DNA from 4 places in the Glutamicibacter sp. NPDC127525 genome. Region 3 is predicted to be linked to each of the others. Evidence: riboswitches for the same ligand, from Rfam matches in the RefSeq annotation. Region 3 holds a riboswitch; each other region holds the start of a gene.
What was found. A riboswitch is a leader RNA that binds a small molecule or an ion and turns the genes downstream of it on or off. The one in region 3 is predicted to bind thiamine pyrophosphate.

Region 1 (7,721 bases), on a different contig from region 3:
CGTGATCCGCGTGTCCGCAGAACGCCGCAAATGACTCAGAACTGTTGCTATGCGCGATGGATGCTCGTCCACCGGAGGTGCGGAATCACCGACCGGTTCGGGCAACGGAGTGGAAGTAAACAGACCCATGATTTGAGCGTACGTCACTGGGACTATTTTTCATCGTTTAATTCGCCAGAGGATTCAATATGTATCAAATAGTTGATACATTGATGTCCATGAACCAGTTCTCGGCGAGCGCCATATCCATCGCTTTCGTTGCCGCAATCATCTGCGTTTGGTTGCGTTCGGTGGCGCACAGGCGTGGAACACCAGCTATCGACCGGGCCCGATCCCACTCGTTCTGGTGCGCATTGATCGCATTCTTTGCTTCAACCTCATGGGATTTGTCCGAGACCTGGCGCGTTTCAATGACCGAAACCAATTCAGGTTCGGCTATCGCTGAAGCACTCACTCCGGGGATCTGGGTTCTTCTGGTATACCTCATCGGCTTGTTCACTTGGCCCAAGGAACTCCAGCCCGTGCGCACCGCTTCATTAGAGGCCCGCAGCCTGACAACTCCATTTCCCAAGGCCCTAGGGGCTTTCGTTGGGCTTTTGCTGCTGATCGCAGTCGGCTCCCTGTGGCCGGTCTCCAAAGTCGAAGGGCTCGTTGGCGTTCCGGCCTCGGAATTCACGACCTTTGATTTTGACGGCATCTATTCATACACGTCGGAGGGTCCGTATGATGGGCGGTTGCCGGGCACACAGATGCTCCCGGTATTCATCGTGGCCCTGGCAGGGATCATCGTGGCCGCGGCTGTGATTACCGTAGTTATCCTGAAAAGACCTGCCTTGGCCGGCATCTCGGTCGAAGACAACCAAGCGTTGCGCACGGTCTGGCTCAACCGCTTGATGCGCAATATCGGCATCGTCTTGCTGGCTTTCACCGTGTCGGTGGTCAATTACTCGCAGGCTAATTCGCCGGATGGACAGTACGAGTTCGTTAGCTATGGCGCCCTTGCGGTCGCCCTCACGTTGCTCTTCTGGGGACCGCGCTCTACATTCTCAGCTCAATCCACCACCAGGGAACGGACCGCCTTCTCGCGTTTGCGTGATCAACTATTCACCTTGCAATACGTAACTGCAGCACTCACCTTGCTCAGCGTTGCAATCGGCTGGTCATTCTTGCCACTGGATGACGAGCTCCAGATGCCTACCAATGAGCGAACTACGTGGATCTTAATGATCTTTGCCGGTGCGGCTTTGAGCTATGCCGTTCTCAATGCGCTTTATCTCAGCTACGTCAGCACGGTGGCCCGGCAGGCGTCTGCAGCACCCAAGTACCACGCGCCCCTGCCCTTGTGGTCCTACATCGCCGCTGGCTTGCTGTTTGCCACCAGCACCTATTTTCTGCTCGATCCGCCGCTGGACTATTTGTGGGGCTTCGTGCCTCCAGGCAAGACAATGGTTGCAGGCTTGATCCTGCTGTTGCTGGCAACCCATCTTGGATTCGTCTGGTTCTCCCGCCGGGCAATTATTCCCTGGGCTGTCTCGTCGGCCGAAGAAATCTGGTACCGCAAGGTCCTGGAACTGCGTTCAATGCGTGTTAACACCAGTGCAGTGGTAGCCATGCTGCTCATTGGCTACGGATTCCCGGCCGGGCTGGGACTCTTTGCATTGCTCATCTTCGTTGTCCCAGCAGTCATTTTCCTAGAGCGCCCCGGTAGCGCCTTCGTGCGGGAACATCAGCCGGCAGCTACTTCATGAGCACGCAGATCAGTGTTGACCTCCAAGCAGCTACCCCGCCCTATGAGCAGATCCGCTCGCAGATTGCTTCACTGATCTCCTTGGGAGATCTGCCCTCGGGGAGCAAGCTGCCTACTGTGCGTGCGCTGGCCACGGACCTCGGCGTCGCTGTCGGTACAGTGGCGCGCGCCTACAAGGAGCTGGAAGCCGAAGAGCTGATCACCTCCCGGCGCCGTGCCGGCACAGTAGTCAACGAGCGGCCGCAGCCGGTGGACACCAGGGAAGATCTGCTGGCCGCCGTGGATCGCCTCTGGGCGCTGGCGGCCGCGCAGAAGGTGGATGCGGCCACGCTCAAGGCCTTGGTGGCGCGGCGCGAGCGTAAGTAACTTGTCCTCGGAACCGGTTGTGCGTACGCTCTATGGCAGTGACACGGGGTGTCGGATCAACCGACTGAGATAAGACCCGTAGAACCTGATCTAGTTCACGCTAGCGGAGGGATGTCGCATGGCTTTGCATGCAGTTGCCCAAAAATACCGGCAACAATCACCTTTGGTTTTTTGCCTGACCAATACCGTCGTATCCAATTTCACCGCCAATGCCCTGCTGGCATCCGGGGCTTCTCCGGCCATGACGGATCTGCCCGGAGAGGCCGGTCCATTCGCGCAGGCAGCTTCAGCCGTATTGGTGAATTTGGGAACTCCAAGCACTGAACAGCTGACCGCCATGGAAGAAGCTGTGCAGTCGGCGAGCGCTGCAGGCACCCCGTGGGTCCTGGATCCAGTGGCAGTGGGAGCGCTTCCGGTGCGCACGGAGTTTGCCCGGCGCATTGTCCGGCAACGCCCGACCCTGATTCGCGGCAACGCCTCGGAAATCCTGGCTCTGGCCGGCCGGCAATCTGCTTCGCGCGGTGTCGATGCCTTGGATGAGGTTTCTGCCGCCTTGGCGGCGGGACGCGAACTGGCCACGGAGCACGACTGCGTGGTGGCCATTTCCGGCCAGGCTGACGCCATCATCGACGCCACGCGTACCGTCTTGGTGCATACCAACGGAATTGGCTTGACCCGGATGACAGGTGGCGGCTGCGCCTTGGGCGCGGTCTGCGCCGGGATGGTTGCGGTCCACGATGACCCGTTCGAGGCCACCATCGCAGCCCACGGTTTCTATGGCCTGGCCGCGGAAAAGGCCCTGGCTGGCAGCTCCGGTCCGGGCAGCTTCGCAGTTGCCTTCCTTGATGCGCTGTCGGCTGCCGATCCCGGGGAACTGAAAACTTTGAAGTACGAGGAATTGAACCATGCATAATTACGGCGCTTATCTAGTAGCCAACACTGCCAGCTGCACCCCACGCAGCACCCTGGAAGTTATCGAGGGAGCCGTCGCCGGAGGGATCGGGTGGATCCAGCTGCGCGCCAAGGATGAAAGCGCCCGGGAATTCTTCGAGCTGGCCTGCGCGGCTGCCAAGCTCACCGACGGCAAAGCCCAGTTGCTGATCAATGACCGCATTGACGTCTACCTCGCGGCACGGGCTGCTGGCGCAGCAGTGAACGGCATCCATATCGGGCAAAAAGATGTGCCGGTACAGCTGGCTCGCCAGATCATCGGCGAGGGCATCATCGGCTTGAGTGCTTCCAGCGATGAGCAGCTGGCCCAGGCGAACAAGGACGCCTCGGTGATCGACTACCTCGGTGTAGGAGCCATCCGCGCCACTCCGACGAAAAAAGACCATCCTGCTCCCCTGGGGCTGGACGGCTTTGCGCGAGCCGCTGCCTTGGCCAAGCTGCCCTGCGTAGCGATCGGCGCAATTACCCAAGACGATGCCGCCGCGATCCGCGCCGGCGGCGGCGCAGGCCTGGCCGTGGTCCGCGCCATCTGCAACGCCGAAGATCCGCAACTTGCCAGCGCGCAGCTGGTCGCAGCCTGGGAGGCCTCGAAATGAACATCCTATCCATCGCAGGCTCCGATCCTTCCGGCGGCGCCGGAATCCAAGCGGATCTGAAGGCCATTGCCGCCAACGGCGGCTACGGAATGTGCGTGATCACCGCTTTGACTGCGCAAAACACCCATGGGGTGTCCGGAGTTCAGGCGATCAGCGGCGATTTCGTCCTCGCGCAGCTCGAAGCCGTGAGTACAGATATCCGCATCGATGCGATCAAGATCGGGATGCTGGCCAACGCCGAGGTGATCCGCGCAGTCACCGGCTGGCTGGAAACTGTTGACGCCCCCGTCGTGCTGGACCCGGTCATGGTGGCGACCAGCGGGGATCGCCTGCTCGACGACGAATCGGCCCTTGATTCGCTGCTGGATCGCGCCACGGTGATTACCCCGAACCTGCTGGAGCTGGCCAGCTTGCTGCGCGAGCCTGTGGCCCCTTCCTGGGACGAAGCCCTGCGCCAGGCCCAGCGGCTGGCTGCCAAGCACGACACGCTGGTGCTGGCCAAGGGCGGGCACCTGGCCGGGGCGGATTGCCCCGATGCCCTGGTGTCGGCGGGCGGGGTGCAGCTGGAGCTGCACGGACCGCGCCATGCCACCAGGAACACCCACGGCACCGGCTGCACCCTTTCCAGCACTCTGGCTACCCGCTTCGCTGCCACTGGAGACTGGATCGCCGCGTTGGAGCAGTCCAAGTCCTACCTCTCCAAGGCCATCGCAGCGGCCGACCAATTGCAGGTGGGCAGCGGCCACGGCCCGGTCAACCACTTCATCGACTTCTTCGGCACGGCAGATCCCATGGGCGACTGGTGGCAGAAGATCCAGCCGATCCGCGAGGAAATCGACCAGCTGGATTTCATCACCCGGCTATCCGAGGGCACCTTGGACCGGGATGACTTCCACTACTACATCGCCCAGGATGCGCTGTATCTGCTGCGTTACGCCAAGGTGCTTTCGCTAGCCAGCTCGATGGCGCCGGATCTCGGTGCCCAGCGTTTCTGGTCGCGTGGCGCCAACGGCATCCTCGATGGCGAGCTGCAGCTGCACGGCAGCTACCTGGATGAGTTCGCTGATACGCCCAGCGCCACCACGCTGAACTACACCAACCACCTGGCCGCCAGCCAGGAGAGCTACGGGGAGCTGATTGCCGCGATCCTGCCTTGCTACTGGCTGTACCAGGACATCGGCAAGCGGCTGGCGGCAGCCAACCATGCCGAGCATCCTTATCGGCAATGGCTGGAAACCTATGCATCCGAGGAATTCGATTCCGCCACCGAGCAGGCCATCGAAATGGTCCGCCAGGCGTTCGAGCAGGCAGATCCGCAGCTGCGGGCCCGCATGGAGGCCGCTTTCATCCGCTCCGCGGAACATGAGCGCTCTTTCTTCGCGCAGGCGCACGAGAACCGAGTAGACTTCTCTACGGCCTAAAACCCGCAGGGCCCGGGAAGAGGAATCATGAGTTGGAGCATTCACGGCAACGGCAGGACCATCACCCCAGGTGAGGTAGTTGCCCCGGATGAGCGGCTGCATTGGCCGCAGACCGTTTCCATCGGAGCCCAGCACATCCTGGCGATGTTCGGCGCCAGCATCCTGGTGCCAACCATCACCGGCTTCCCGGTCACCACGACCTTGCTGTTCACCGGCCTGGCCACCGTCATCTTCTTGCTGATGACCAGGAACAAGGTGCCCAGCTACCTCGGCTCGTCCTTTGCGATGATTGCCCCGGTCCTCTCGACCACCCAGTCGCACAACATGTCCGGCGCGCTGGGCGGCATCGTGATGACCGGGGCCTTGCTGTTCGTTGTCGGGCTGATCGTGCAGAAGACCGGCACCGGCTGGATCCACGCCCTGATGCCGCCGGTGGTCATGGGCACCATCGTGGCGCTCATCGGCCTGAATTTGGCCAGCGCAACGCTGGTTCCCATGACCGAGTTCCCGCTGACCACTTTCCTCACGGTGATCTTTACCGTGGTCGCGACCGTTGCGTTCAAGGGCCTGCTGGGCCGGCTGTCGATCCTCATGGGACTTCTTTGCGGCTACCTTGTTGCACTGGCCCAGGGGCAGGTGAGCTTCAAGGCGGTTGCTGCCGCAGAGTGGATCGGACTGCCAGAATTCCACACCCCGACCTTCCACTTCGACACTGCGCTGATGTTCCTGCCTGCGGTGTTCGTGCTGATCGCCGAGAACATCGGCCATGTGCGCACCGTGGGCGTGATGACCAATCGCGACCTGTCGAAGTTCAACGGCCGTGCGCTGATGGCCGATGGCGCTGCCAGCGTGCTCGCCGGTTTCGGCGGCGGTTCGGCCACGACCACCTATGCCGAGAACATCGGCGTGATGGCCGCTTCGCGCGTGTACTCGACCGCGGCCTATTGGATCGCTGCGATTGTGGCCGTGGCCCTGGCCTTCCTGCCGAAGTTCGGCGCATTGATCGGCACCATTCCAGAAGGCGTGATCGGCGGCTTGGGCATCGTGCTCTACGGCATGATCGGCATCGTCGGCGCGCGCCTGTGGATCGAGGCGAAGGTGGATTTCGGCAACCCGATCAACTTGATGACCGCCGGCACCGGCCTGATTATCGCCATTGCGGTGACCAAGGAAATCGCTTTCGGCCAGCTCCAGCTGGGCGGCATCGCCCTGGGCTCGATCGCCACCTTGGTGGTCTTCCACCTGATGAGTATCGTCGCCAAGATGCGCGGCAACGATTTGGCGGACTCGCAGAAGCCTGCGGATAGCTAGCAAATAAATTCCCCGCAGGCCGGCATCGCGATAACTCGCAATGCCGGCCTGCTTTTTTGCCAAGAATTCGGGAGCTGGCCAGTCATGAACCGGCGACGCGCACTGGGCCTCCCCCGGTCTTGAAGTAAGGACTCCTTCCAATTTGTGATCGATCTCCCATAAAAAATCGGGAAATCGGGATTCTGCGGCTCTCGAATCCGATAGCATGGCTCATTGTGACTGCGACTACATCAGACGGAAAACTCTCCGCGCGACTCATCTTCATCGCCCTCGGGGCGGCATTGGGTGGGTTCGTTTTCGGATATGACTCATCAATCGTTAACGGCACCGTGGACGCTGTCGAGCACGAATTCGGGCTCAACGCGGTAACCATCGGATTCTCCGTTTCCTGCGCCCTGCTCGGCGCAGCACTGGGAGCTTGGATAGCGGGTGTGGTCTCCGAACGCGTGGGACGCGTGCGCACCATGCTCTTCGCCTCCATCCTCCTGGCAGCATCAGCCATCGGCTGCGGCCTGTGCTTCGGCGTAACCGACCTGATCATCTGGCGCATTGTCGGCGGCATCGGCGTGGGCTTCGCCTCGGTGATCGCCCCTGCCTACATTGCCGAGGTCTCCCCGGCCGCGCATCGCGGACGCCTGGGCACCATGCAGCAGATGGCCATCGTGCTGGGCATCTTCGTGGCCTTCCTGGTCAGCGCGCTGCTGGTCTTCGTCATGGGCTCGGCGGATGCCGTCGGCTTGTTCGGCCTGACGGCCTGGCGCTGGATGTACCTGTCGCTGCTGGTTCCAGCAGTGCTCTACGGCCTGCTCTCGCTGCGCCTGCCCGAATCTCCCCGCTACCTGGTCGAGCGCGGCCGCTTCGTTGAAGCAGCTACCGTGCTGACCCGCGATATGGGCATGAACGCCGGCACGGATACCGAAAAGAAGATCGAAGAGATCCGCTCCACCGTGCACATCGAGCGCCGCCAGGTCTTCAAGGACCTGCTGGGCCGCTTCGGCTTCCACCCGCTGGTGTGGGTCGGCATCCTGCTCTCGGTCTTCCAGCAGTTCGTCGGCATCAACGTGATCTTCTACTACTCCACGACGCTGTGGAAGTCCGTCGGCTTTGCCGAATCGGATTCCTTCACGATTTCGCTGATCACCTCGGCGACCAACGTGCTGGCAACGATCGTGGCGGTGCTGCTGATCGACGTGCTGGGACGCAAGCTGCTGCTCACCATCGGCTCGGCCATCATGACCGTGTCGCTGGGCATGATGGCGGTAGCGTTCGCGCAGTCGGTCACCATCGACGGCGCCGTGTCGCTGCCGGGCAGCTGGGGCATCGTCGCCC
Region 2 (7,721 bases), 150 kb from region 3:
GTGGCTTTGGATACCACCCTGGCCGAAGCGGCCAAGGCACTGCGCGAGCAGGGCGATGACGCACTGGTCGTGTCCACTTCGCCGCTGCCAGCGCGTATCGGCGAGATCCGCGGTGTCATTGGCGCGGGGGACATCACCGACGCACTGCTGGCTGGCGCAGAACCAACCAGTACGCTGGCAGACCTGGGCGACTTGGCCAAGCCATTCATCGGCACCGCAGACACCCCGGAACATGCACAGGAACTGCTCAAGAGCCACCCGGCCGTACTGCTGACCAAGGGCGGCGAAGTGATCGCCGCGGCTACCGCAGCCGATCTCTTGGCCTACTCCACCCGCTAGAGACAACACCTCAAAGGATTGATATCGATGACTGAAAACCACCAGGGAGCAAACACCCGCTTTGTCCATGCGGGCCAGGAATTCGAACCGGTCACCGGCGCGGTAGTTCCGCCGCTGCACTTCTCCTCGACCTACGCGCAGGACGGCATTGGCGGCCTGCGCAACGGCTACGAGTACGGCCGCGGCACCAACCCGACCCGCGACGCGCTGCAGGCGCAGCTGGCCGGCGCAGAATTCGGCACCCACGCCTTCTCCTTCGGCTCCGGCCTGGCCGCCGAGGACTCGCTGATCCGTGCGATCCTGCGTCCGGGCGATCACATTGTGCTGGGCAACGACGCCTACGGTGGAACCTTCCGCCTGATTGACCGCGTGCTGGGCGACTGGGGCATCGGCAACACCCCGGTGAACATGGCTGACGAAGCAGCCCTGGCTGCCGCTATCGAAAAGAACAAGGCCAAGCTGGTGTGGGTTGAAACCCCTTCGAACCCGATGATGACCATCACCGACATCGCCAAGGTCGCTGAAATCGCCCATGCTGCCGGCGCATTGCTGGTCGTGGACAACACCTTCGCCAGCCCATTCCTGCAGCAGCCGCTGACCCTGGGTGCTGACATCGTGGTCCACTCGACCACCAAGTACATCGGCGGCCACTCCGATGTGGTGGGCGGTGCGGTGATCGTCAAGGATGCGCAGCTGGCAGAAAAGATCGGCTTCATCCAGTTCGCTGTGGGTGCCGTCTCGGGCCCGATGGACGCCTTCTTGACCACCCGCGGCCTGAAGACCCTGGGCGTTCGCATGCGCGCCCACTCGGAGAACGCCGCACAGGTTGCCGGGTGGCTGCGTGAGCGCAGCGAAGTCGAGCGCGTGCTCTACCCGGGCTTCGAAGACCACCCGGGCCACGAGATTGCCAAGAAGCAGATGTCAGGCTTCGGCGGCATGGTGTCCGTCCAGTTCACCGGCGGAGAATCGGCGGCCCGCAAGATTGCCGAGAGCACCAAGCTATTCACCTTGGCAGAATCCCTGGGCGGCATCGAATCGCTGATGAACTACCCGTCGGAGATGACCCACGCTTCGGTGAAGGGTACCGAGCTGGCGGTTCCGGTGAACCTGTTGCGCCTGTCCGTTGGCATCGAGGACCCTGCGGATTTGATTGAAGACCTGGAGAAGGCCTTCGCCAACCTGTGAGAACCAAGCGCAAAGGACCTGGGTTCCGCTGCCCGCAAAGGGCAACGGAACCCAGGTCCTTGGTGCTTTGAACGAAGTTCCGGGTCGGCTACCGGCGGCGCTTGGCCGGTTTGGGGTCGACGATCTTGAAATACCTGTTGCTCGCTGGCATCCACATCAAGGCCACGCTGAACATGATGATGGCCGCCAGCAGCGAATAGCGGCCGAATCGCAGCAACAGCGGCAGCGCGGTAATCAGGCCCAACCAGGACAGCTGGGCGCGCGCGGCCCGATCTCCGGTGAATAAGCGGTAACCCAGCACACAGCAGGCAAGGCCGGCAGCGGCGAAAAAGATCATCAGCGCAATGGCTCCGAAATCCAGCGCGGAATCCTGGATATGCTCGTAAGCCAGGAAGCCTCCGAAGCCGAGAAAAAGCACTCCGGCTAGGAGCCATAGCATTTGGGCGATGAACAATCCGCCTGGGGTGGGCTCATCTGGACGTCGCGGAAAAAGTGGTTTCTTCACGTTCTCAACCCTACGTGCTTCGGTGCGGTGCCCGATCTCACACGCTCTCGACACTGACAATAGTGGCCTGTTCAAGCTAGCATTAAGTGTTCGCGAACATCAGGGTATCCCTCTCGCATCCAGCCCAATTTTTGAGGCCGGAGCCTTCTCGTGTTGTATTTTCCGCAAAGTGTGTGCGGGTCTTTATGTCATAGGGGAGCGCTTGATGAGCGTGACTTGTATCTGACTGTGCAGCCTATACGTCGTTTCTTTGGGGACGGCCAAGGCCTATCCCCTAACGAATGAGGTAATTCTTCGTGTCTTCTGACATGCCCGTAAACACCGACGACAACCAGACCCCGGAAGAGCCAACCGTGCTCTTCTCCGAACTTGGCCTGGATGCCCGCGTGCTTGCATCGCTTGCCGACCTTGGCTACGAAAAGCCATCGCCAATCCAGGCAGCGACCATTCCACTGCTTCTCGAAGGCCGCGACGTTGTCGGCCTGGCCCAGACCGGTACCGGCAAGACCGCTGCTTTCGCGCTTCCTGCCCTGTCCCGCATGGCAGAGCTGGCTGACACCAATGGTCCAGCCAAGACCCCGCAGATCCTGGTTCTGGCTCCAACCCGCGAGCTGGCCCTCCAGGTCGCCGAAGCCTTCACTTCCTACGCCAAGTACCTGCCGAACTTCACCGTTCTGCCAGTGTACGGCGGCTCGCCATACGGCCCGCAGCTCAACGGCTTGCGCCGTGGCGCCCAGGTAGTCGTTGGTACCCCAGGTCGCGTTATCGACCACATCAACAAGGGTTCCTTGGACCTGTCGAACCTGCAGTACGTTGTCCTTGATGAGGCCGACGAAATGCTGCGCATGGGCTTCGCCGAGGAGGTCGACAAGATCTTGGAAGCTACCCCAGAGGACAAGCAGGTTGCCCTGTTCTCGGCAACCATGCCACGCACCATCCGCCGCATCGCTTCGGAATACCTGCGCAACCCGCAGGAAGTTGCCGTGAAGTCCAAGCAGTCCACCGGCACCAACATCACCCAGCGCTACCTGCAGGTCATGGGCGCCCACAAGCTGGACGCCATGACCCGCATCCTGGAATCCGAGTCGTTCGAAGGCGTTATCACCTTCGTCCGCACCAAGATGGCTACCGAGGACCTGGCCGACAAGCTGAAGGCCCGCGGCTTCACCGCGGCTGCCATCAACGGCGACATCCCTCAGCAGCAGCGTGAGCGCACCGTTGAGAACCTGCGCTCGGGCAAGATCGACATCCTGGTTGCTACCGACGTGGCAGCTCGTGGCTTGGACGTTGAGCGCATTTCGCACGTTATCAACTTCGACATCCCGCATGACACCGAGTCCTACGTGCACCGCATTGGCCGTACCGGCCGTGCCGGCCGCTCGGGCGACGCGATCCTGTTCATGACCCCGCGCGAGAAGTACTTGCTGCGTGCCATCGAGAAGGCTACCCGCCAGCCGGTGACCCAGATGCAGCTGCCTTCGCTGGATTCGGTCAACGACCGTCGTATCCAGAAGTTCACCGATCGCATCGACAAGACCATCAGCGGCCAGGACTTGACCACCTTCCGCGAAATCGTGGAGAAGTTCGCTTCCGAGCACGAAGACCTGGACCAGCTGGAAATCGCAGCTGCACTGGCTCTGATGGCCCAGGGCGGCCGCCCGCTGCTGATGACCGAACCAGTCATGTCCCCTTCGAAGAAGGCGCGCATGGATCGCCCAGAGCGCGGCGAGCGTGGCGACCGCGGTGACCGTGGCGATCGCGGTCCACGTGCCCGCAAGACCGCTGCCGAGGGCAACGCCATGTACCGTCTGGCCGTTGGCCGCCGCAACCGCGTGCAGCCGGGCTCGATCGTTGGCGCACTGGCCAACGAGGGTGGCTTCGATTCTTCGGAAATCGGCGGCATCGAGATCCGTTCGGACCACACCCTGGTCGAGTTGCCAGCAGAGCTGAGCAAGGACCAGTGGCGTGCACTGTCCAAGACCCGCATCGGCGGCGAGGCCATCGAGCTTGAGCTCGACAATGGCCGCAGCCCACGTCGCGACGACGAAGGCGACCGCGGTGGCTTCCGTGGCGGCCGTGGTGGCGGCTTCGGCGGCGGACGCAGCGGCGGCCGTGGCGGTTTCGGTGGCGGACGCAGTGGCGGACGTGGCGGTTTCGGCGGCGGCGGACGCGGCGGCAAGGATCGCTTCAGCGATTCGGGCCGCAGCGGTGGACGTCGCGACTACTAAGCCAGTCGCACGCAGCTGAACAGCATTGAATAACGCCCTTGGGGCAAGCCGAAAGCTTGCCCCAAGGGCGTTTTTCGTGCGCCGCAGGCTATTTACGGAGCAGGAGTTCCCACCGGGATCCCGTCCCCGAGATAGACCGTGCCGCCGCTTTCCAGGAACTGCCTGCTTTTCTGCGCCATCCCGGCCAATGCGGCCTGCGCCTCGGCCGAGCCGTACTCGTCGCGGATATCCTGGGAGATGCGCATGGAGCAGAACTTCGGCCCGCACATGGAGCAGAAGTGGGCGGTCTTGGCCGGCTCGGCCGGCAAGGTCTCATCATGGAATTCCTGTGCGGTGACCGGGTCAAGGGACAACGCGAACTGGTCATTCCAGCGGAATTCGAAGCGCGCCTTGCTCAGCGCATCATCCCGCGCTGTGGCACCCGGGTGGCCCTTGGCCAGATCGGCGGCGTGCGCAGCGATCTTGTAGGTGATCACCCCGGTCTTCACATCATCCCGGTTGGGCAGTCCCAGATGCTCCTTGGGGGTGACGTAGCAGAGCATCGCGGTCCCGTACCGTGCGATCTCCGTGGCGCCAATGGCGCTGGTGATGTGGTCGTAGCCCGGGGCGATGTCGGTGACCAGCGGGCCCAGGGTATAGAACGGCGCCCCGTCGCACAGCTGCTGCTGGCGTTCCACATTCTCGCGCACCAGATGGAACGGGATATGCCCCGGGCCTTCGACCATCACCTGCACATCGTACTTCCAGGCGCGCTTGGTCAGCTCGGCCAGGGTGTCCAGCTCGGCGAACTGGGCGGCGTCGTTCGCATCTGCGATGGAGCCCGGGCGCAGCCCGTCGCCCAGCGAGAAGGCCACGTCGTACTGCGCGAAGATCTCGCACAGCTGATCGAAGTGGGTGTACAGGAAATTCTCCTGGTGGTGCGCCAAGCACCAGCCGGCCATGATGGACCCGCCACGCGAGACCATGCCGGTGACCCGGTTGGCGGTCAGCGGGATGTAGCGCAGCAGCACCCCGGCGTGGATGGTCATGTAGTCCACGCCCTGCTCGCACTGCTCAATGACGGTGTCGCGGAAGATCTCCCAGGTCAGTTCGTTGGCTTCGCCGTTGACCTTCTCCAACGCCTGGTAGATCGGCACGGTGCCGATGGGGACCGGGGAGTTGCGGATGATCCACTCGCGGGTGGTGTGGATGTCATCTCCGGTGGACAGGTCCATTACCGTGTCCGCGCCCCATTTGGCCGCCCACTGGAGCTTGGAGACTTCTTCTGCGATGGAGCTGGTCACCGCCGAGTTGCCGATATTCGCATTGATCTTGACCAGGAACGCCTTGCCGATGATCATCGGCTCGGATTCCGGGTGGTTGATGTTCGCCGGGATGATGGCTCGCCCGGCCGCGAGCTCGCTGCGCACCAGCTCGACATCGCATTCCTCGCGCAGGGCCACATAGCGCATTTCCGGGGTGATGATCCCGGCACGCGCATAGTGCATCTGCGTCACGCGGGCTCCGCCAACGGCCCGCAGTGGCGGGGCTGAGCGTCCGGCCCATTCCGCGCTGGCCGTGCCGCGGCGGACCGCTGAGCGTCCGTCGTCGTGCAGGTTGCGTTCGCGGCCTGCATAGGTTTCCACGTCCCCGCGTTCCAGGATCCACCGCTCGCGGAAGGGTTGCAGGCCTTGGGTGGGCTCGCTTCCCGGTCCGCTGGTGCGATATACCGCCAGCGGCTCGTTGGGCTGTCCATTGGGGGAGTCTGCCAATTGGATCTGCGTGACGGGAACAGAAATTCCCGCAGATTCACGGTAGGCAAGGGTGTGGGCAGGGTGCTGTTCAATTTGTTCCACTGGGGAAACTCACTTCCTTCGCCGGCATTACCCGGACAGGTTCAACGGTCGCGGACGGCGATAGCCCGATCTCAGCCCTTGCCAGGGCACCCGTGTGGTCGCGAACAACTTAGCACGCTTGCGAGGAGAAAACGCAAACCCAGTGGTCAGGGCCTGACATCAAGGAAGTGGGAAGGGCCGGCTGTGGCGGGCCAGGATGCTTTTCATTGGCCGGAGACTCTTGCCGGGGGCACCTGGAATCCGGGGCGCAAGACGCGGCCGATAGCCGGTGCTGCAGCTTGGGGTGCGCCTTGGGCCATGCTCGCAGTGGCTACACGGCATCTGCGGGATAAACGAAAAGAGAGGCAATCTGGAACCAGATTGCCTCTCTTATTTCGAGCCCCCTGCCGGAATCGATCCGGCGACCTCGTTCTTACCAAGAACGCGCTCTACCACTGAGCTAAGGGGGCAACAGGTAAATACTTTACACAGGTTTTTGAGGTTTGCAAAATCCGTCGGGAATTTGTTGCTGAGGTCACAATATTCCTACTCAAGACCGGAATGGGCGGCAAAGAGCTGTTGCCTTCCTGGCGGTTTCCAGCACCCCGGTTCACGGCCCGGGATCCAGCTGCCGGGCACCGGAGCCGTGCCTGGGCGCCTAGGTGGATCGGGTGTTGCCCAAGTGCCGCTCGGTCAGGGGTTCTGGAGTGGGAAAGGGTGTCAGCGTTCCGAAGTTCCAAGCGGGGTAATTCGATGCTTGGCCACCGGGGATGATCCGCGGGATTCTATCCTGCGCGTCATGGCAAATCCGCGATTGACCGCGAGGAGCACTCTCGTGAGCATCGTCACCAGGGCACTTTTTGTCCCACCCTTCGTCCCCGGGGTAGCGAGTAAGAGGATAAATAGTCATTGACTAGTGGTTTTACAGAATTCTCCGGGTCTTTTCCGGGGTGATCCGCCGATTTTTCTTTGCCGGGAAATCCGTGTAGAGTATTTACTCGTTGCCCCCTTAGCTCAGTGGTAGAGCGCGTTCTTGGTAAGAACGAGGTCGCCGGATCGATTCCGGCAGGGGGCTCTGAGTGAGAAGCATTCTTGGCTTCTACTGGATTGCTTCTCACTTGTGGCGGCGTAGCTCAGCTGGTTAGAGCGCACGACTCATAATCGTGAGGTCCCGGGATCGAGTCCCGGCGCCGCTACCAAATCAAAGATCCTCGGCCTCGGCCGAGGATCTTTTTTGGTTTCCGGCCCCGAAGCAGCATTGTCCTTCGAGGGCATGAACGGCTAGTGATCCAAGTCCTTCTCCTGGTTCCCGTCCTTGGCTTGCTGAGCCAGCGACAGCAGCCCCTGGATCGCTGTCGTATCGAAATCCGCCTCTTGGCTCGGTGCCTGATTGGCATCATGGCCGTGGACTTCGGTATGCAAGCGCTGCATCTGCATGTCGAGTTTCGTCGCCATGGCCGCCGCGTCGGCAAGCTCTTGCACTAGATGTTCTGGAACTTCGCCCTCGTACTTGTAGAAGATCTTATGTTCCAGGCTTGCCCAGAAATCCTGGGCAATGGTACGGATCTGCAGCTCCACCACGACATCGACCGGGCCATCGGATAAGTAGACCGGGATCTGCACGATCGCATGGACACTTTTATAGCCGTT
Region 3 (7,721 bases):
CGGGCGGCGGCTTCGCTGGCGGGCTGATCGCCGGCTTGGCGCTGACCATCCGCTACCTGGCCGGCGGCCGCGTGGAACTTTCCGAGTCGATGCGCATTGCTCCGGGCATGCTGATCGGCGGCGGCATAGCGCTAGCCGGATTGGCGGGCATCGTGCCGCTGCTGCTGGGTGATGGCATCTTCACCACCTACGCCCTGGAATTCTGGTTCTTCGGCGAGCACAAGTTCGTTTCCTCAACGATTTTCGACATTGGAGTGTATCTGGTGGTCCTTGGCCTCGTGCAGGACGTGCTGCGTTCTTTGGGCAGTGAGATTGATTCGCTCTCTGAGGGCCGCAGCCCGGTGGAGCGCCACGACGAGATCCAGGCCTCCCGGACTGGAGTTGGCCGATGAGCGTGAACATCACTTTCCTCGTAGTCACCGGCGTGCTGCTGGCGGCCGGCTTCTACCTGGTGCTCGAACGCACCCTGACCCGGGTGCTGCTGGGCATCATGCTGCTGGGCAACGGCATCAACCTGCTGATCCTCACCAGCGGCGGGCGCAAGGGCGCGGCGCCGTTGTTCAAGCCGGATGCGGCGGCCGACTCGTACTCGGACCCGCTGCCGCAGGCGCTGATCCTCACCGCCATTGTGATCACCTTCGCGGTGACCGCCTTCCTGCTGGCGATGATCTACCGGTCCTGGACCTTGACCAGCGCTGATGAGCTCACCGATGACACCGAAGATATCAAGGTGTCCCAGAAGACCGCCTACGACGAGGAAGAAGACTCGCCAGTGGCTGAGGATACGACCGAATTCGTTGATGAAGAAGGACGCCCAGTGCGCGAGGGGGAAGAGTGAATTTCCTGGATCTAGCCCCCTTGGCCGTGGTGCTGCCGATCTTCGGCGCCGGGGCAGCCTTCCTGGTCCGCCGCCAGGTCCGCCTGCAGCGCCTGATCACCATCGGCATCCTGTGCCTGACCCTGGTGCTCGAAGCGGGAATGCTCGCCGCCGTATGGGGCGGGGAAAGCTATGCCATCCATATTGGCGGCTGGGAGTCGCCCTTCGGCATCGCCCTGATGGTCGACGGGTTCAGCGCCTTCATGCTGCTGGTCTCCACCGTCGTCTCGCTGGCTGTGCTGCTCTTCGCCACCAGCCAGGGCCTGGCCGACGGGGACGAGCCCGGACCGGTGTCGATATTCCACCCGGCGTACCTGATCCTGCTGGCCGGAGTGTCCAACGCCTTCCTGGCCGCTGACCTTTTCAACTTGTACGTCGGATTCGAAATCCTGCTCACCGCCAGCTACGTGCTGCTGACCTTGGGCGGTACCGCCGAGCGCATCCGCGCCGGTACCACCTATGTGGTGGTTTCCGTGGTTTCCTCGGTGATCTTCCTGATGGCCATCGCGATGACCTATGCGGCCACCGGCACGGTGAACATGGCTGACCTTGCGGTGAAGCTGCCCGAGCTGGGCCAGGGCCCGCAGCTGATCTTGCATGTGCTGCTGCTGATCGCTTTCGGCATCAAGGCCGCGGTCTTCCCGCTGTCCCTGTGGCTGCCGGACTCCTACCCGACCGCACCGGCCCCGGTGACCGCCGTGTTCGCCGGGTTGCTGACCAAGGTGGGCGTCTACGCGATCGTCCGCACCGAAACCCTGCTCTTCCCGGGCGGCTCGGTCAACGCCGGACTGCTGGTGGTGGCCGCGCTGACCATGGTCATCGGTATCCTCGGTGCGCTGGCGCAGACGGACTTCAAGCGCATGCTTTCCTTCACGCTCACCAGCCACATCGGCTACCTGATCTTCGGCGTGGCCGTGGGCGGGCCGCTGGCCATCGCCGCGACCATCTACTACGTGGGCCACCACATCATCGTGCAGACTTCGCTGTTCATGGTGGCGGGACTGATCGAACGCCGTGCCGGTAGCTCGAATGTCACCCGGCTCGGCTCGCTGGCCAAGCTCTCCCCGGCATTGGCCCTGCTCTTCTTCATCCCGGCCATCAATCTGGGCGGCATCCCGCCGTTCTCCGGATTCCTGGGCAAATTCGGGCTATTGCATGCGGCCGCGCAGGATGCCGATCCGCTGACCTGGGTCGTGATCGGCGCCGGATTGCTGACCAGCCTGCTGACCTTGATGGCGATCATCCGCGTGTGGGCCCGTGTGTTCTGGCGCCGTGCCGCTGATGCCGAGGTGCCCAACCAGGACCTGGTGGCCGAAGCGACGCAGGTCGCCGACGAGACGTTGGCCGGCGGCGCGCAGAACCCCCGCTTGGGGTTGAAACTGGCCAAGCAGCTGGAAGCCGACTCCTTGCCGTGGGGCATGCGCTACGCCACCGGTTCGCTGGTGCTTGCGGGCATCGCCCTGACCGTCTTTGCCGGGCCGATCTTCGAATTCTGCCAGCGGGTGGCTGCGGAACTGATCGCCCGCGAACCGTATATCAGCTCGATCTTGCCATTCTGATTGGAGGGATGATGCCGAACAAGAACTTTGAACCGCGTGACCAGCGCATTGACGATGCGCTGGATACCTCCGGTGTGCGCCACCGCGCGACACTCAAGCAGGAATGGCCGCTGCTTCTGCTGCTGCTCTTTGTCTGGGGTGCTCTCTGGCAGGACTTCTCCCTGGGGAACATGGTCTTCGGCGTGATCATCGCGCTGCTGATCGTGAACCTGTTCCCGCTGCCGCCGGTGGTCCTTTCGGGCCGGATCAATGCCTGGTACTGCCTGAAGCTGTTCATCTGGTTCCTCGGACAGGTCTTCGCCGCCAGCGTCCATGTGGCCTGGCTGGCGCTGGTCCGCGGGAAGCGCACCCGCAGCGCGGTCATTGCGGTCCCGCTGCGCACCGACTCGGACCTGATCGTGATGACCGTGGGACACGTGCTCACGCTGATCCCGGGCTCCTTCGTGATCGACGTGGACCGCAGCTCGTCGACGCTGTACCTGCACTACATCGACATCGAGTCGCCTGCGGACGTGGAGAAGGCGCGTGCCGGCATCCGGGACATCGAACGCCGGCTGATCATGGCTATTGGCAGCCGAGACGAGTACGAAGCGATCAAGAGCGAATGCGGACCGAACTTTGATGCGAGGAAGGGGTAACATGCTGGATATCGTCATTTGGATCTGCGGCATCATGCTCGGGCTCGGTGCTGTCGCCTGCCTGGTCCGTGTTGCCAAGGGGCCGTCAATCCTTGACCGGGTGCTGGCCCTGGACGTGATGCTGCTGATCATCTCCGCCGCGCTGTGCCTGGAAATGGTGCTGCACAAGCACACCGACTACTTGCTGTTCGTCGTGGCCGCCTGCATGCTCGGGTTCATCGGTTCGGTGACCGTCTCGCGCTTCGTTTCGGATCAGAGGAACGCCTAATGGAAATCTTCCTCGATGTCCTCGTTGCCGTCCTGCTGATCCTTGGCTGCCTGATGTCATTGATCGCAGGTATCGGCTTGCTGACCTTCCCGGACATGCTCACCCGCATGCATGCAGCGACCAAACCGCAGGTACTCGGCTTCCTGCTGATTTTCGCTGGACTGGCCATTTACCTGCGCAGCTGGGCTGTGGTCCCGGTACTCGTGCTGGCCTGGGGAATGCAGCTATTGACCGCACCGGTTTCGGCCCACATGATTGGCCGTTCCGGCTACCGGACCAAGCACGCTGCCAAGGAAACCCTGTTCTCCGATGAGCTGAGCCACGTGGTCAACAAGGTCAACGGAACACCGCCGACCGGAACCACCCCGGTTTCCAAGACCGGATCGCCAGACGAACAAGATTGAGAAAAAGCGGGAGCCGCCCCTCTGGGCGGCTCCCGCTTTTGGCTCAACGCCGAAGCTTACTTGGTGAACTTGGCAACAACCTTGTTGGCGCTGCGGTCAGCCACCGTCTGCAGGATTGCTGCGACCAGGGCCGAAACGACTGCGAAGCCTAAGGCACGGCGGAAAGAAGCTTCCGCTGCTTCCTCAGTGCCCTTGCGTGGTGCTTTGCTGCCGGTTGCCTTCAACCAAAGGAAATCAACCAGCTTGCCGCCGAGCATGCCAGCGCCAACGGTGATACCGGTAGTGGCAAGTTTCTGCACTTTATCCATTTTTTCCTCGCGATCAAGCTCTTGACATATCGTTCCTCTGCCCAGCATACCTGCGGTATGGTGGGGGAGCAGTAATTATTCCGACAGGGGAGCGTCAGACTTTTAAAAAGTCGCAAGACGCTGAGAGTGCGATAGATCGCAGACCCTCGAACCTGCCCCGGCTAGTACCGGCGAAGGAAGTCGAGCATCTCGGATGCGGATAGGCGCGGCAGTATGCCCTCATTCCGTCCATCTCCCCTCCTTTCCACAGGAGGACCAGCAATGAACGAAACAGTTTCGAAGCAGCGGACCGGCTGGCGTGTAGTTGATATCGTCGTCGCCTCGGTGATCGCCGTCGCTTCAGGGGTCATTTTCTGGGCGTGGAGTGCCGGCTATGGCCTGTTCTCGCTCGCCTTTGCAGCTTTCCCGCCAGCCACCGCGTTGCTCACCGGCATGTGGCTCTTCCCGGCGGTGCTCGGCGCACTGATCATCCGCAAGCCAGGCGCCGCAATCTACTGCGAGCTGCTGGCCGCTGTAGTTGAAGCGCTGCTCGGCTCGCACTACGGCTTGACCGTACTGATCTCCGGCCTGGTCCAGGGCCTGGGTGCAGAGCTGGTCTTCGCAGCATTCCGCTACCGCAAGTGGAACCTGGGCGTGGCGCTGCTGGCAGGCTTGTTCGCCGGCTTGTTCGCCGGCATTTCCGAGGCCTACATCCTGGCCTACTATGTTGAGTACACCGCCGGAATGAAGATCTTCCACGTGATCGCCACCGGCATTTCCGGCGTAGTCGTCGCAGGGCTTCTGTCCTGGTTGGCCACGCGCGGACTGGCGAAGACCGGCGCTCTGAGCGCCCTGCCGAGCCGGCGTGCGCACCTGGAAAGCGCAAAATGAGTTCCTTTGCCAATTCCGGCGCAGCCTCGCTGACCCAGCGCGGTGCCGCCATCACCGCAACGGGGTTCGGCTGGCAGCACTCCGAGAGGCAGAATCCTGCCATCTCGGGACTGGACCTTGTGATCCACGCCGGTGAGAAGGTGCTGCTGGTCGGTCCATCGGGCGCCGGCAAGTCAACCTTGCTGCACGCGATGGCCGGGTTGCTGGAAGCGGATGAGGACGATCAGGTCGCTGGCCGGCTGCTCATAGATGGCAGCGATGCCTTCATCCGGAGCCACCCGGTGGGCTTGATGCAGCAAGACCCGGAAACCCAGGTAGTGCAAAGCAGGGTCGCCGATGATGTGGCCTTTGGCGCGGAGAACCTCGGAATGGATCCCGAACTGATCCGCCAGCGGATCCCCGAAGTGCTGGACGCTGTGGGTCTGGGTGCGCTGTCCTTCGAGCACCGCACCCAGCAACTTTCCGGCGGACAGAAACAGCGGTTGGCCTTGGCCGGCATTCTGGCCATGGAACCCAGCGTCATGCTGCTCGATGAACCGACTGCCAATGTGGACCCGCAGAGCATTGAGCTCTTGCGCGATGCGGTGCTGAACGCCGCCCGGCTTTCCGGTGCCACGCTGGTCGTCGTGGAACACCGGATTGAAGCCTGGGCGCAGCATGTGGACCGGGTTATCGTGCTGCAGCCCGGTGGGGGAGTCGCGCACGATCTGGACCCGCAGCAGCTGTACACCGATGAAACGGTGCGCGAGGAGCTGGCTGCTGCCGGGCTGTGGATTCCAGGCTACTTCCCGCAGGTGGCTCGGGCAACGAACGGTGCCGGTGCCATTCTGCTGGAAGCGCAGCAGCTGGTATCCGCCCGCACCGCCACGGCACCGCGCACCCAAGCGGTGGACGTGAATGTGCAAGCGGGCACCGCGACGGTGATTCGCGGTGAGAATGGCGCTGGAAAGTCGACGCTGGCCTTGACCTTGGGCGGATTGCTCGTCCCGGCCGACGGCGGGTTGGCGGCCACCGCGCAACTGGCCGACGGTCTGGGCAACTCCCCGTTTGCCTGGAAGGCCGGTGCATTGATTGGGCGGATCGGTTCGGTGTTCCAGGAACCCGAACACCAATTCGTGACCCAGAGCGTTCGGGAAGAGCTGGCTTTCGCTCCCAGCCGCGCGCAGGCCAGCAGCGCCGATGCGCCGAAATACGAGCCGGCCCAGGTCCAAGCGCGCGTGGACGCGTTGCTGGAACGCTTGGGCCTGGCGCATTTGGCAGACGCGAACCCGTTCACTCTCTCCGGGGGCGAGAAGCGGCGCTTGTCCGTGGCCACTGTTCTGGCCGCATCCCCCCAGGTGCTGATCCTCGACGAACCGACCTTCGGGCAGGATGCGAATACGTGGAGGGAACTGGCCGGGCTGCTGGTTGAGGAATTGCAGCAGGGCACCGCGATCATTGCTGTGACCCACGACGATCACTTTGCCTCGGTGCTCAAAGCAAGGGACCTGGTGCTCACTGCCGGCACCCCGGAAGCTGGTACCCCGCGACAGGGGCCGGTGCTTGATGCGCCGGTAGGGCATAGCTGGTTGGCGAAGATCAATCCGCTGGCCAAGCTCGGTGCGGTGGCTGCGGCAACACTGCCGTTGATCACCACCTTGGATTGGGTTTCGGCGCTGGTCGTGATCGTGGCGACCGTGGTGTTCTTCCCCCTGGCAGGGCTGAGTCCGCTGAAATTCCTCAAGCGCGCGTGGCCACTGCTGATTGCCGGAATCCTTGCGGCGTGGGGCATCGCCTTGGTGGGCCAGGATAGCGGCATGGTCTACGCCCAATTCGGCGCCTTCAGCATCACCGAGGGATCGGTGGCCGGGGGCATTGCCACCGGACTGCGCGCTTTCGCGCTGGCCATCCCGTGCATCTTGCTGCTGGCCACCACGAATCCAAGCGATTTGGGCGGGGCGCTGTCTCAGCAGCTGAAGGTACCCCACCGGTTTGTGCTCGGGGCCTTGGCCGGCATGCGATTGCTCGGGTTGATGGTGGAAGAATTCACCACGCTCACGCTGGCCCGGCGCGCTCGCGGTGTCGGGAACTTCGGCACCGTGGGCCAACGCATCAAGGCAACCCTCGGCCAGGTGCTGGCCTTGCTGGTGCAAGCGATTCGCCGCGCCGGACGGTTGGCCACCACGATGGAGGCCAAGGGGTTTGGCACGGCCAAGCGCACATGGATTCGCACGGCCACCTTCACCTGGCGTGATGGCATGGTGCTGGCCACGGGGATCCTGTTTGGCACGGCCGCAATGGCTGCGGCCGTGCTGGCAGGGACCTACAACTTGGTGTGGTCCTAGCGGATTGCTTCGCTCAGGGCGCTGAGCTCTTCATGGAGCTCAGCGTCCAGGCGCAACGGCTTGGCATCGATGGTGCGCACCGGGGTCAGCAGGCGGATGGAGGAAACCAGCCACACGCCATCGGCCTGGTACAGGTCTTCCGGGCGCAACGGGCCGTAGCCCAGCTCCCAGCCATCCTGGGCCGCGGCGTCGAAAATGGCGCTTTGCGTGGTGCCTGGCAGGATGCCGGTTTCAAGCATCGGGGTCAGCAGCCGCTTGGTCTCGCCATCGCGCTGGGCTACCAGCACGGTCGAGGTCGGAGCTTCCAGGATGATCCCGTCGGCGGAGGTGAAAATGACATCATGGGCGCCGTGCTTGTGCGCGTAGCGCAGGGCGGCCATGTTGATCGAATAGGAAAGGGTCTTGGCGCCCATCATGAGCCATGGCGCACGTTCGGCCAGCTTCGAGTCGTAGCCGCGATCCAGCATCAGGAC
Region 4 (7,721 bases), 340 kb from region 3:
CTTGCGCGATGCCATCAGCTGGGTGATAGCACCCAGGTACTCTTCAGGCACGTCGATGGTCATGCGTTCCATTGGCTCGTGAACCTTGCCGTCAACCATCTTGGTAACAACCTGTGGCTTGCCAACGGTCAGCTCGAAGCCTTCACGGCGCATCTGCTCAACGAGGATGGCCAGTGCCAATTCGCCACGGCCCTGGACTTCCCAAGCATCTGGACGCTCGGTAGGCAGGATGTTCAGCGAAACGTTGCCGATCAGTTCCTTGTCCAGGCGATCCTTGACCTGTCGTGCGGTGACCTTGGCGCCCTTGACCTTGCCAGCCAGTGGCGAGGTGTTGATACCGATGGTCATCGAGATCGCAGGTGGATCAACGGTGATCAGTGGCAGTGGCTTAGGGTTCTCAAGGTCGGTGAGGGTCTCGCCGATCATGATGTCTTCGATACCGGCAACTGCAACGATCTCGCCTGGACCAGCTTCGTCAGCTGGAACGCGGGTCAAGCCCTGGGTGGCCAGCAGTTCGGTGATCTTGACCTGCTTCATGGTGCCATCCTGGCGGGCCCAGTTAACCTGCTGGCCCTTGCGCAAGGTGCCGTTGATCATGCGCAGCAGCGCCAGGCGGCCAAGGAATGGCGAAGCGTCAAGGTTGGTGACGTGGGCCTGCAGGACTTCACCTTCGGTGTAGGTCGGTGCAGGAACGTGCTTGATGATGGTCTCGAACAGTGGCTCAAGATCTTCGTTGTCCGGCAGGGTGCCATCGCCAGGCTGGTTCATCGAAGCGTAGCCGGCCTTGCCCGAGGCGAAGACGACAGGAACGTTCAAGATTGCGTCCAGATCCAGATCCGGAGCTTCGTCAGCCAAGTCCGAAGCCAAGCCCAGCAGCAGGTCCATGGAGTCGGAGATGACGCCATCGATGCGGGAGTCGGGACGGTCGGTCTTGTTGACCACGATGATCACTGGCAGGTTGGCGCTCAATGCCTTGCGCAGCACGAAGCGGGTCTGCGGGAGCGGGCCCTCGGATGCGTCAACGAGCAGAACCACGCCGTCAACCATGGACAGGCCGCGTTCCACCTCGCCACCGAAGTCGGCGTGGCCTGGGGTGTCAATGACGTTGATGGTCATCTTCTTGCCCTCGGCTGCTGGGCCGTTGTAGAACACGGTGGTGTTCTTAGCAAGAATGGTGATGCCCTTCTCGCGTTCCAGCTCACCTGAGTCCATCACGCGATCTTCGGTTTCACCATGGCTGTCGAATGCGCCAGTCTGCTGGAGCATGGCGTTGACGAGGGTGGTCTTGCCGTGGTCAACGTGCGCAACGATGGCTACATTGCGAAGTTCATCGCGAGTAATGGTGTTTGCTGACATGCGTGAAGGCTCACTTCCGCTCGAAAATTTGGGTCTGTGGAGTCGGGGCCAAAGTCGACCCAACAATCCAGTTTACGCGCTCGAGACTCATAGTCTGTTGATCTGTGTCAGAACATACAGGAATTTCATGTATCTGTCGCAAAGAATTCAGCGGATTAACCGCGTTGGCATCCAAAAACGCAGCTTGCTAGGCCCAAAGTTGACTTCAATTTCCGGGAGTTCAGCGTCAAGCAAGCCGCCGCATTTTTCTATGGTGGATTTTGAACCGATGTTATCGGAATCACAGGTAACCAGCGCATGTTCAATTCCTGATTCGCGAAGTTCCTGCAACCCGAATTTGCACAGTTCCTGTGCCACACCACGGCGACGATACTCGGGAACTACACCATAGCCGATATGTCCGCCGACCTGAAAAAGGCTCTCGTTGATTTCATATCTGACGGAAACCCGGCCCACCAGGTCCCCCTCGTCAAAGGCGGCGAACAGCGCCGAGCGAACCCAGCCTTCTGGAATGTGCTCGCCTCGGCGCCCTGCCTTCATCCGGTAGATATAGTCCTCCCAGTCCTCGGCTGCAGACCAAGTCGGCAAGAACTCGAAGTCTTCGCGAAGCATCAAGTGGTGGGCGTCGATTGCCTGCTGTTCGTCCTGGCTTTCCAATTCACGGATCTCCAGCGTCTTTCCCAACGTCATAGCGCCAGTATGCCAGAGCGCCTCCACTTCCCACCGGTGAATTGCGCGCCAAAGATGCGCCTGAGCCCTAGTAGGCCACCTGCTGGCCCCGCACTTGCCTGGCCCATTCCACGGTTCCGCCGCTGAGGCTGTAGACGGCAATGCCTGCATCCCGACCGGACATGGTGATCCGCGCTGCCTGCTGCGAACGGGCACCGGTTTTGCACACGAATACGACCGCCGAAGCGCTGTGCGCGAGCTTTCCCAGTCCCCGTTCTTTGAGCTGCGCGAGCGGAAGGTGCTGGCTGTGCGGGATCGCTATGATGTCGCGTTCCCAGGATTCGCGCACATCCACCAGCAATACCGGTTCTTCCGTTTCCAGCTCCGCTAGCTGCTGAACCGTGAGCTCCGGGACATGCCCTTCGGCAGCGCAGGAAACCGGCTGGTACTCCCCCAGCCCGGTCACCGGCTCACGTTGCGGATCCCTGGCGAATTCGAGGGTCCGCACAGTGGCTTCCAGCGCATCATAGAGCCAGAGCTTGCCGCTCAGGGTGGTCCCGATTCCGGTAATGAGCTTCAGGGCTTCGGCGCACATCACCGAACCGATAACGCCGCACAGTGCGCCGAAGACTCCTCCTTCGGCGCAGCTGGGCACGGAGTCCGCGTCGGGGATTTCCGGAAAAAGATCACGCAGCATCGGGCCGGTGCGCGGATCGAAGACGGACACCTGCCCGGAGAACTGGAAGAGGGTTCCCCACACCAGCGGGGTGCCGGTGATTTCCGCGGCATCATTGGACAGGTACCGCGTGGCAAAGTTGTCGCTGCCGTCGATGACCAAGTCATATTCACTGAAAAGTGCCACGGCGTTGGATTCATCCAGCTTTTCATCCACGGTGATGATCTGGACGTTCCGGTTCTGCTCGTGGGCCATCCGCCGCACCGAATCCACTTTCAAGCGCCCTGCATCCTGTTGCCGGTGCATGGTTTGTCGTTGCAGATTGGACAGCTCGACGGTGTCATCGTCGATGACCCCGAGGGTGCCGATTCCCGCAGCGACCAGGTAGCTGGCAATGGGACTGCCCAGGCCCCCGGCTCCGATAACCAGCACCTTGGCGTTGGCGATGCGGCGTTGCCCTTCTTCTCCCACCCCGGGCAGGGACAAGTGCCGGGAGTAGCGCGCCAGCTCTTCCGGTTCCAGCTCCGCGCCGGGTGCGACCAGGGCTTCCCGGCTCACGAGAAGTCACCGACCAGGGTTTGCATCATGCCTTCGGCCGGCGATGAGGCCAGTGCGGTATCGCGGCGCGGGATCCGGCCAGCGAGCCGCGCGGCGCGCCCGGCACGCACAGCATCCTTCATGGCCCTGGCCATGAGCGGCGCGTTGTGCGCCCGGGTCACCGCGCTGGCCAGCAGCACCGCGTCGCAACCGAGCTCCATGGCCAGGGCCGCATCCGAGGCGGTGCCCACCCCGGCGTCAAGGATCACCGGTACCTGCGCGCGCGAGACGATGGTGGAAATATTGTGCGGATTCAGGATCCCCAGGCCCGAGCCGATCGGTGCTCCGGCCGGCATGATTGCCGCAACCCCGGCGTCCTGCAGGCGCTGGGCAAGTGCCGGATCATCATTGGTGTAGGCGAAAACCTGGAACTCGTCGGCCACTAGTTGCTCGGTGGCCGCATGCAGTTCCAGCGGGTCCGGCAGCAGCGTGTGCTCATCGGCAATGACTTCGAGCTTGATCCAATTGGTTTCCAGAGCTTCACGGGCCAGGTGCGCGGTGAGGATCGCATCGCGGGCGGTGAAGCATCCAGCGGTGTTGGGCAGCGCAATCACGTTGTTGCGCTGCAGCAGTTCATACACGTTGCCTGCGCCGGCCGCCGAAAAGTGGCGGATGGCCACGGTGGTCAGCTCCGTTCCGGAGGCCTGCAGGGCGCTTTCCAGGGTGGTCAGCGAACTCGCTCCCCCGGTGCCGAGGATCAGGCGCGAGGACAAGGAGCGTCCGGCGATCTGGAATGGGTCGCTGTGGATGTCCAGCTCGGTGATGTTGCGCGTTTCCATGCCTAGCCTCCCTGGGCCGCGGTAACGAGTTCAATGCTGTGCCCTTCGGCCAGCAGGTAGCTATTCCAGGCGCTGCGTGGAACGACAGCGCCATTGACGGCGGCGGCAACTCCGAGCTTGCTGCCGTCAGCGGCCACCGAGTTGGCGTCCAGTTCCTTGCCGATTTGCGTGCTGATGAATTCGCGAAGGGTGGTTCCTTCGTCCAGGTTCAGTTGCCGTGAATTGAAATTGATGCCGATGCTTGTCATGGTTGCTGCTCCGTTCGGTGAGCGGTCTAGGTTGCGTTGGCAAAGCGGTGGGGATCCACAGCCTGGTGCAAGGGGTGGGATTGGTGGCCGTGGGCGAGATCCGCAGTGAGCGTTGCGCCCAGCGGAGCCAGCAGCACGCCGTGCCGGGAGTACCCGGTGCAGAGCAGCAGCCCTGGATCAAGGCGTCCCAGCAGCGGCCGGTCATCTGGCGTGGCGGGACGTGCCCGGGCCGTTGCTTCGTTCAGCGTGCAGTCGCTGATGCCGGGGACAAGCTTTCTCGCGTTGTCCAACAGCAGGTGCATCGCGCCAATGTTCACCGCTTGTTGCCGGTCTTCACGGACGCTGGCGCCAAGGACGAGGCTACCGTCCCTTCTCGGCACCAGATACACCTGTTTCCGGTGCACGATGCCGCGGATGGTGCGGGTGATGAGCGGCGGGCCTGCTGGTCCCTGGATCCGGAGGATGTCCCCGTAGACCGGGCGCAGCGGAAGTTCGTTCAAGCCATCGAGGGTGCCAAGACCGGTGGCCACGATGGTCTGCTCCGCTTCGAGGATTCGGCCCGATGCGGTCCGCACAGCGGTGGTCCGCTTCCCGTCGGTCACCAGTGCCTGCGCCCGTTCCTCGACCAGGTGCGGACGCAGATGCTCCAACAGGATCTTGACGATGGATCGAGGGTCGACCTGGTGGTCATCTTGGCACAGGACCGCGCCAGCAATATTGGCGGCCAAGGCTGGTTCGAGCTTGCTGGCTTGGCTGGGCAGCAGCTTTTGCGCTGACAGGCCGAGGGATATCTGCAGTTCGGCCAGCTCGTGCAGGGCTTCGCGGTCCGCAGGCTCTGCGGCGACAACGAGCGTGGAGTTCTGCAAGTAGTCCGGGCGTTGCCCGGTGGCCGATGCGATGCGCTCGATGAACTGCGGATAGGCGGCATTCGAGGCGGCAAGCAGCTGGTGCAACGGGCCATTGCCCCAGACCGTTTCAGCTGCCGGGGCCAGCATTCCTGCTGCCGCGTAGCTTGCACCTTGGCCGGGTGCCGGATCGATGAGGGTGACGGTGTGTGCGCGTGATTCCAGCTCGAACGCGACGGCCAGGCCGATTATCCCGGCGCCAACAATGTTGACATGCACAAGGGCACGCTTCCTTCCTACGGCGGCATGACCCGCATCAGGTGTAGCGGTCGGCTCGGTGCCCTCTCAGCCTGGTCGATTCAGGCTCCCGCGGATTACAGCGATTATAAGCATGATGCAGCTCATAAAGTCGAACTTCATTGAACGCAGTTCCGTCATCTTCTGTGATGTACTTGCTGACATGGCATTCCATGACTTCCCTATCGTGCTTCCCCAAGGTTCTGCGCTATCCAGCACCATCATCTCGTTGGAGCAAGAACTCTTGGAATCCAGCCAACGCCATAGCCAGGAGCAATTGCAGCGGCGCTTGCATCCTCGGTTCGCCGAGGTGGGAGCCAGCGGGCGAGTCTATGATCGCGAGGCCATCATTGCCCAGCTGGCCCGGGAGCCGGCACGGGATGCCGGGGCGTTGAAAGTCGAAAGCCCGGTGGCTCTCCAGCTTTCAGACCAGCTGGTGCTGCTGCGCTGGAAGCTGCTCGCCGGTTCCCCCAGCGAACGCAGTTCACTGTGGATCCATGAGCAGGGCCGCTGGCAGCTGCTCTTCCACCAGGGCACGGCCGCCGCTCATCCGCAGCCATCTGCAGGACCGAAGGAAACCGTGCATGCCGACGGTGAATTCACGGTGCGCCGGCTGCGCCTTTCGGATGCCGAAGCGGTCTTCGAGGCATTCTCCTCGAACCCCGACATGTTGCGCCAAGGCGACGCCGATTCCCCGCAAAAGGCTGAGTCGTATGTGCGCGCACTGCTGGAGGCCGGGGAACGCCAGCAGGCGATGGCCGTCGCATATCGGGATCGGCTGGTGGGACTGGTGTGCGGTACGGTCGACCCGGCCAATCGGAACGCGTGGATTTGGTATTGGATGAACCAGAATTACCGGGGCCGGTCGCTGGCCACCCGCGCCGTGGCAACCTTGGTGGATTACCTGTTCGACGAGCTGGGACTGTACCGCTTGGAGCTGGGCTTGCGGGCAAATAATCCCGGGTCGAAGCATGTGGCAGAAAGCAACGGCTTCCTGCACGAAGGTGTCGAGCGGGGCAAATTCCTGGTTGCCGGAGAACGCATCGATGTGCACACCTACGCGCGGTTGCGTACCGATGGCGGCTCTGCGGTCATGCCCTTGCCGTGGGGCACGCAGCAGTAGCTTGGCGGGCATCAAAAAAGTCGCGGAATCCGGTTTTGGATTCCGCGACTTCTTATCTGTCCCTCAGGTTTTGTGATGCGTGGTTAGATGCCTGGGTTCGATGCCGGTGGCGTCGAGTCCGGGCCATTGGTGGCCTGTTGGGCCTCCATCTTTTTCAGCGTGCGGGCCGCAGCATCACGACCGCCGAGGCCAAAGGCCAGAGCCGCTGCCAATGCTGCGCCAATGACGATTGCGCCGAAGGCCATGTTGATGATCGAATCGGCGATACCCATGTACTTCAGGCCCATCGCCACGAACAGCGCAATTGCCGTGTAGCGGATGATCTTCGAAGCAGTAGTGTCACCCAAGAAGCGGCCAATCACATTGGCGATGACGAAACCTGCGGCGATAATTGCTGCGCCGAAGAGGATCTTGCCGCCCAAGGCCAGGATCTCATTGAGGATATTGGTGATCGCTGGGAAGTTCAGCATCTGGGCCGCCATCACACCGAAGAACAGCACGATAGCAATCTTGACGATGCCAGCGATGATTCCCGAAGCGCTCTTGCCCTCGGGAACTACGCCCCACTGGGCAACAACAGTGTCGGTACCCACGCCGTGGAGGGTGGATTCAAGTAGCTGCCCGACGAACTTGGCAATCAGGATACCCACGGCCAAGAGCGCCAAGGCCATGATGACCTGCGGGATTGCGGTGAAGACCAGCTGCAGCATCTGCTGGGCAGGTACCGAAATTGCCGCGATGCCCAGAACCTGCAGGGCTGATATTGCGACGACTAGCAGGATCAAGGCGAAGACGATGTTGGCAATGATGTCAACGATCTTCGCTTGGGATTCGCGAGACTGAACTTCATCTACTGGTTCGTTGCCTGGGGTGACCTTGCGGACCAGTCCGCTAAAATCGACAGTTCCCAAACCGGTCCTCAGCAGCTGGCGAACGATATTCGCGATGACGTAGCCAATGAAGAAGATGAAGCCCGCACCGATGAGGTTGGGGATGAAGGCCATGACGCCGCCGAGCATGCCCTGCACCGGCGATAGCACTTCGGATAGAGCGAAGACCTGCAGGATTGCCACGAGGCCGAAGAGCCAGACAATCAACCCCGCGACCTTGCCCAGGGATTGGCCTATTTGT

Region 1: linked by a shared signal. The riboswitch ahead of thiM (hydroxyethylthiazole kinase) and the one ahead of ACFVHU_RS05680 (ECF transporter S component) in region 3 are both predicted to bind thiamine pyrophosphate.
Region 2: linked by a shared signal. The riboswitch ahead of thiC (phosphomethylpyrimidine synthase ThiC) and the one ahead of ACFVHU_RS05680 (ECF transporter S component) in region 3 are both predicted to bind thiamine pyrophosphate.
Region 4: linked by a shared signal. The riboswitch ahead of thiO (glycine oxidase ThiO) and the one ahead of ACFVHU_RS05680 (ECF transporter S component) in region 3 are both predicted to bind thiamine pyrophosphate.

The regions. Positions count from the first base shown of each region.
Region 1 is NZ_JBHXVN010000005.1:32,440-40,160, forward strand. It holds gene ACFVHU_RS12525 (aldehyde dehydrogenase family protein) at 1-129, opposite strand, end outside; gene ACFVHU_RS12530 (hypothetical protein) at 219-1,748, shown strand; gene ACFVHU_RS12535 (GntR family transcriptional regulator) at 1,745-2,113, shown strand; TPP riboswitch at 2,148-2,242, shown strand; gene thiM (hydroxyethylthiazole kinase) at 2,232-3,026, shown strand; gene thiE (thiamine phosphate synthase) at 3,019-3,660, shown strand; gene thiD (bifunctional hydroxymethylpyrimidine kinase/phosphomethylpyrimidine kinase) at 3,657-5,081, shown strand; gene ACFVHU_RS12555 (uracil-xanthine permease family protein) at 5,109-6,392, shown strand; gene ACFVHU_RS12560 (sugar porter family MFS transporter) at 6,608-7,721, shown strand, end outside.
Region 2 is NZ_JBHXVN010000001.1:1,056,706-1,064,426, reverse strand. It holds gene ACFVHU_RS05000 (pyridoxal-phosphate dependent enzyme) at 1-339, shown strand, start outside; gene ACFVHU_RS04995 (cystathionine gamma-synthase) at 367-1,524, shown strand; gene ACFVHU_RS04990 (hypothetical protein) at 1,613-2,029, opposite strand; gene ACFVHU_RS04985 (DEAD/DEAH box helicase) at 2,338-4,257, shown strand; gene thiC (phosphomethylpyrimidine synthase ThiC) at 4,350-6,092, opposite strand; TPP riboswitch at 6,089-6,196, opposite strand; tRNA gene ACFVHU_RS04975 (tRNA-Thr) at 6,470-6,541, opposite strand; tRNA gene ACFVHU_RS04970 (tRNA-Thr) at 7,075-7,146, shown strand; tRNA gene ACFVHU_RS04965 (tRNA-Met) at 7,194-7,270, shown strand; gene ACFVHU_RS04960 (GTP pyrophosphokinase family protein) at 7,353-7,721, opposite strand, start outside.
Region 3 is NZ_JBHXVN010000001.1:1,205,474-1,213,194, reverse strand. It holds gene ACFVHU_RS05715 (Na+/H+ antiporter subunit A) at 1-392, shown strand, start outside; gene ACFVHU_RS05710 (Na(+)/H(+) antiporter subunit C) at 389-838, shown strand; gene ACFVHU_RS05705 (Na+/H+ antiporter subunit D) at 835-2,436, shown strand; gene ACFVHU_RS05700 (Na+/H+ antiporter subunit E) at 2,445-3,074, shown strand; gene ACFVHU_RS05695 (monovalent cation/H+ antiporter complex subunit F) at 3,076-3,342, shown strand; gene mnhG (monovalent cation/H(+) antiporter subunit G) at 3,342-3,746, shown strand; gene ACFVHU_RS05685 (DUF4235 domain-containing protein) at 3,803-4,054, opposite strand; TPP riboswitch at 4,130-4,250, shown strand; gene ACFVHU_RS05680 (ECF transporter S component) at 4,316-4,924, shown strand; gene ACFVHU_RS05675 (ATP-binding cassette domain-containing protein) at 4,921-7,248, shown strand; gene ACFVHU_RS05670 (aminodeoxychorismate lyase) at 7,245-7,721, opposite strand, start outside.
Region 4 is NZ_JBHXVN010000001.1:870,080-877,800, forward strand. It holds gene typA (translational GTPase TypA) at 1-1,356, opposite strand, end outside; gene ACFVHU_RS04000 (GNAT family N-acetyltransferase) at 1,504-2,046, opposite strand; gene moeB (molybdopterin-synthase adenylyltransferase MoeB) at 2,114-3,259, opposite strand; gene ACFVHU_RS04010 (thiazole synthase) at 3,256-4,077, opposite strand; gene thiS (sulfur carrier protein ThiS) at 4,080-4,325, opposite strand; gene thiO (glycine oxidase ThiO) at 4,352-5,449, opposite strand; TPP riboswitch at 5,447-5,551, opposite strand; gene ACFVHU_RS04025 (GNAT family N-acetyltransferase) at 5,562-6,590, shown strand; gene ACFVHU_RS04030 (mechanosensitive ion channel) at 6,674-7,721, opposite strand, start outside.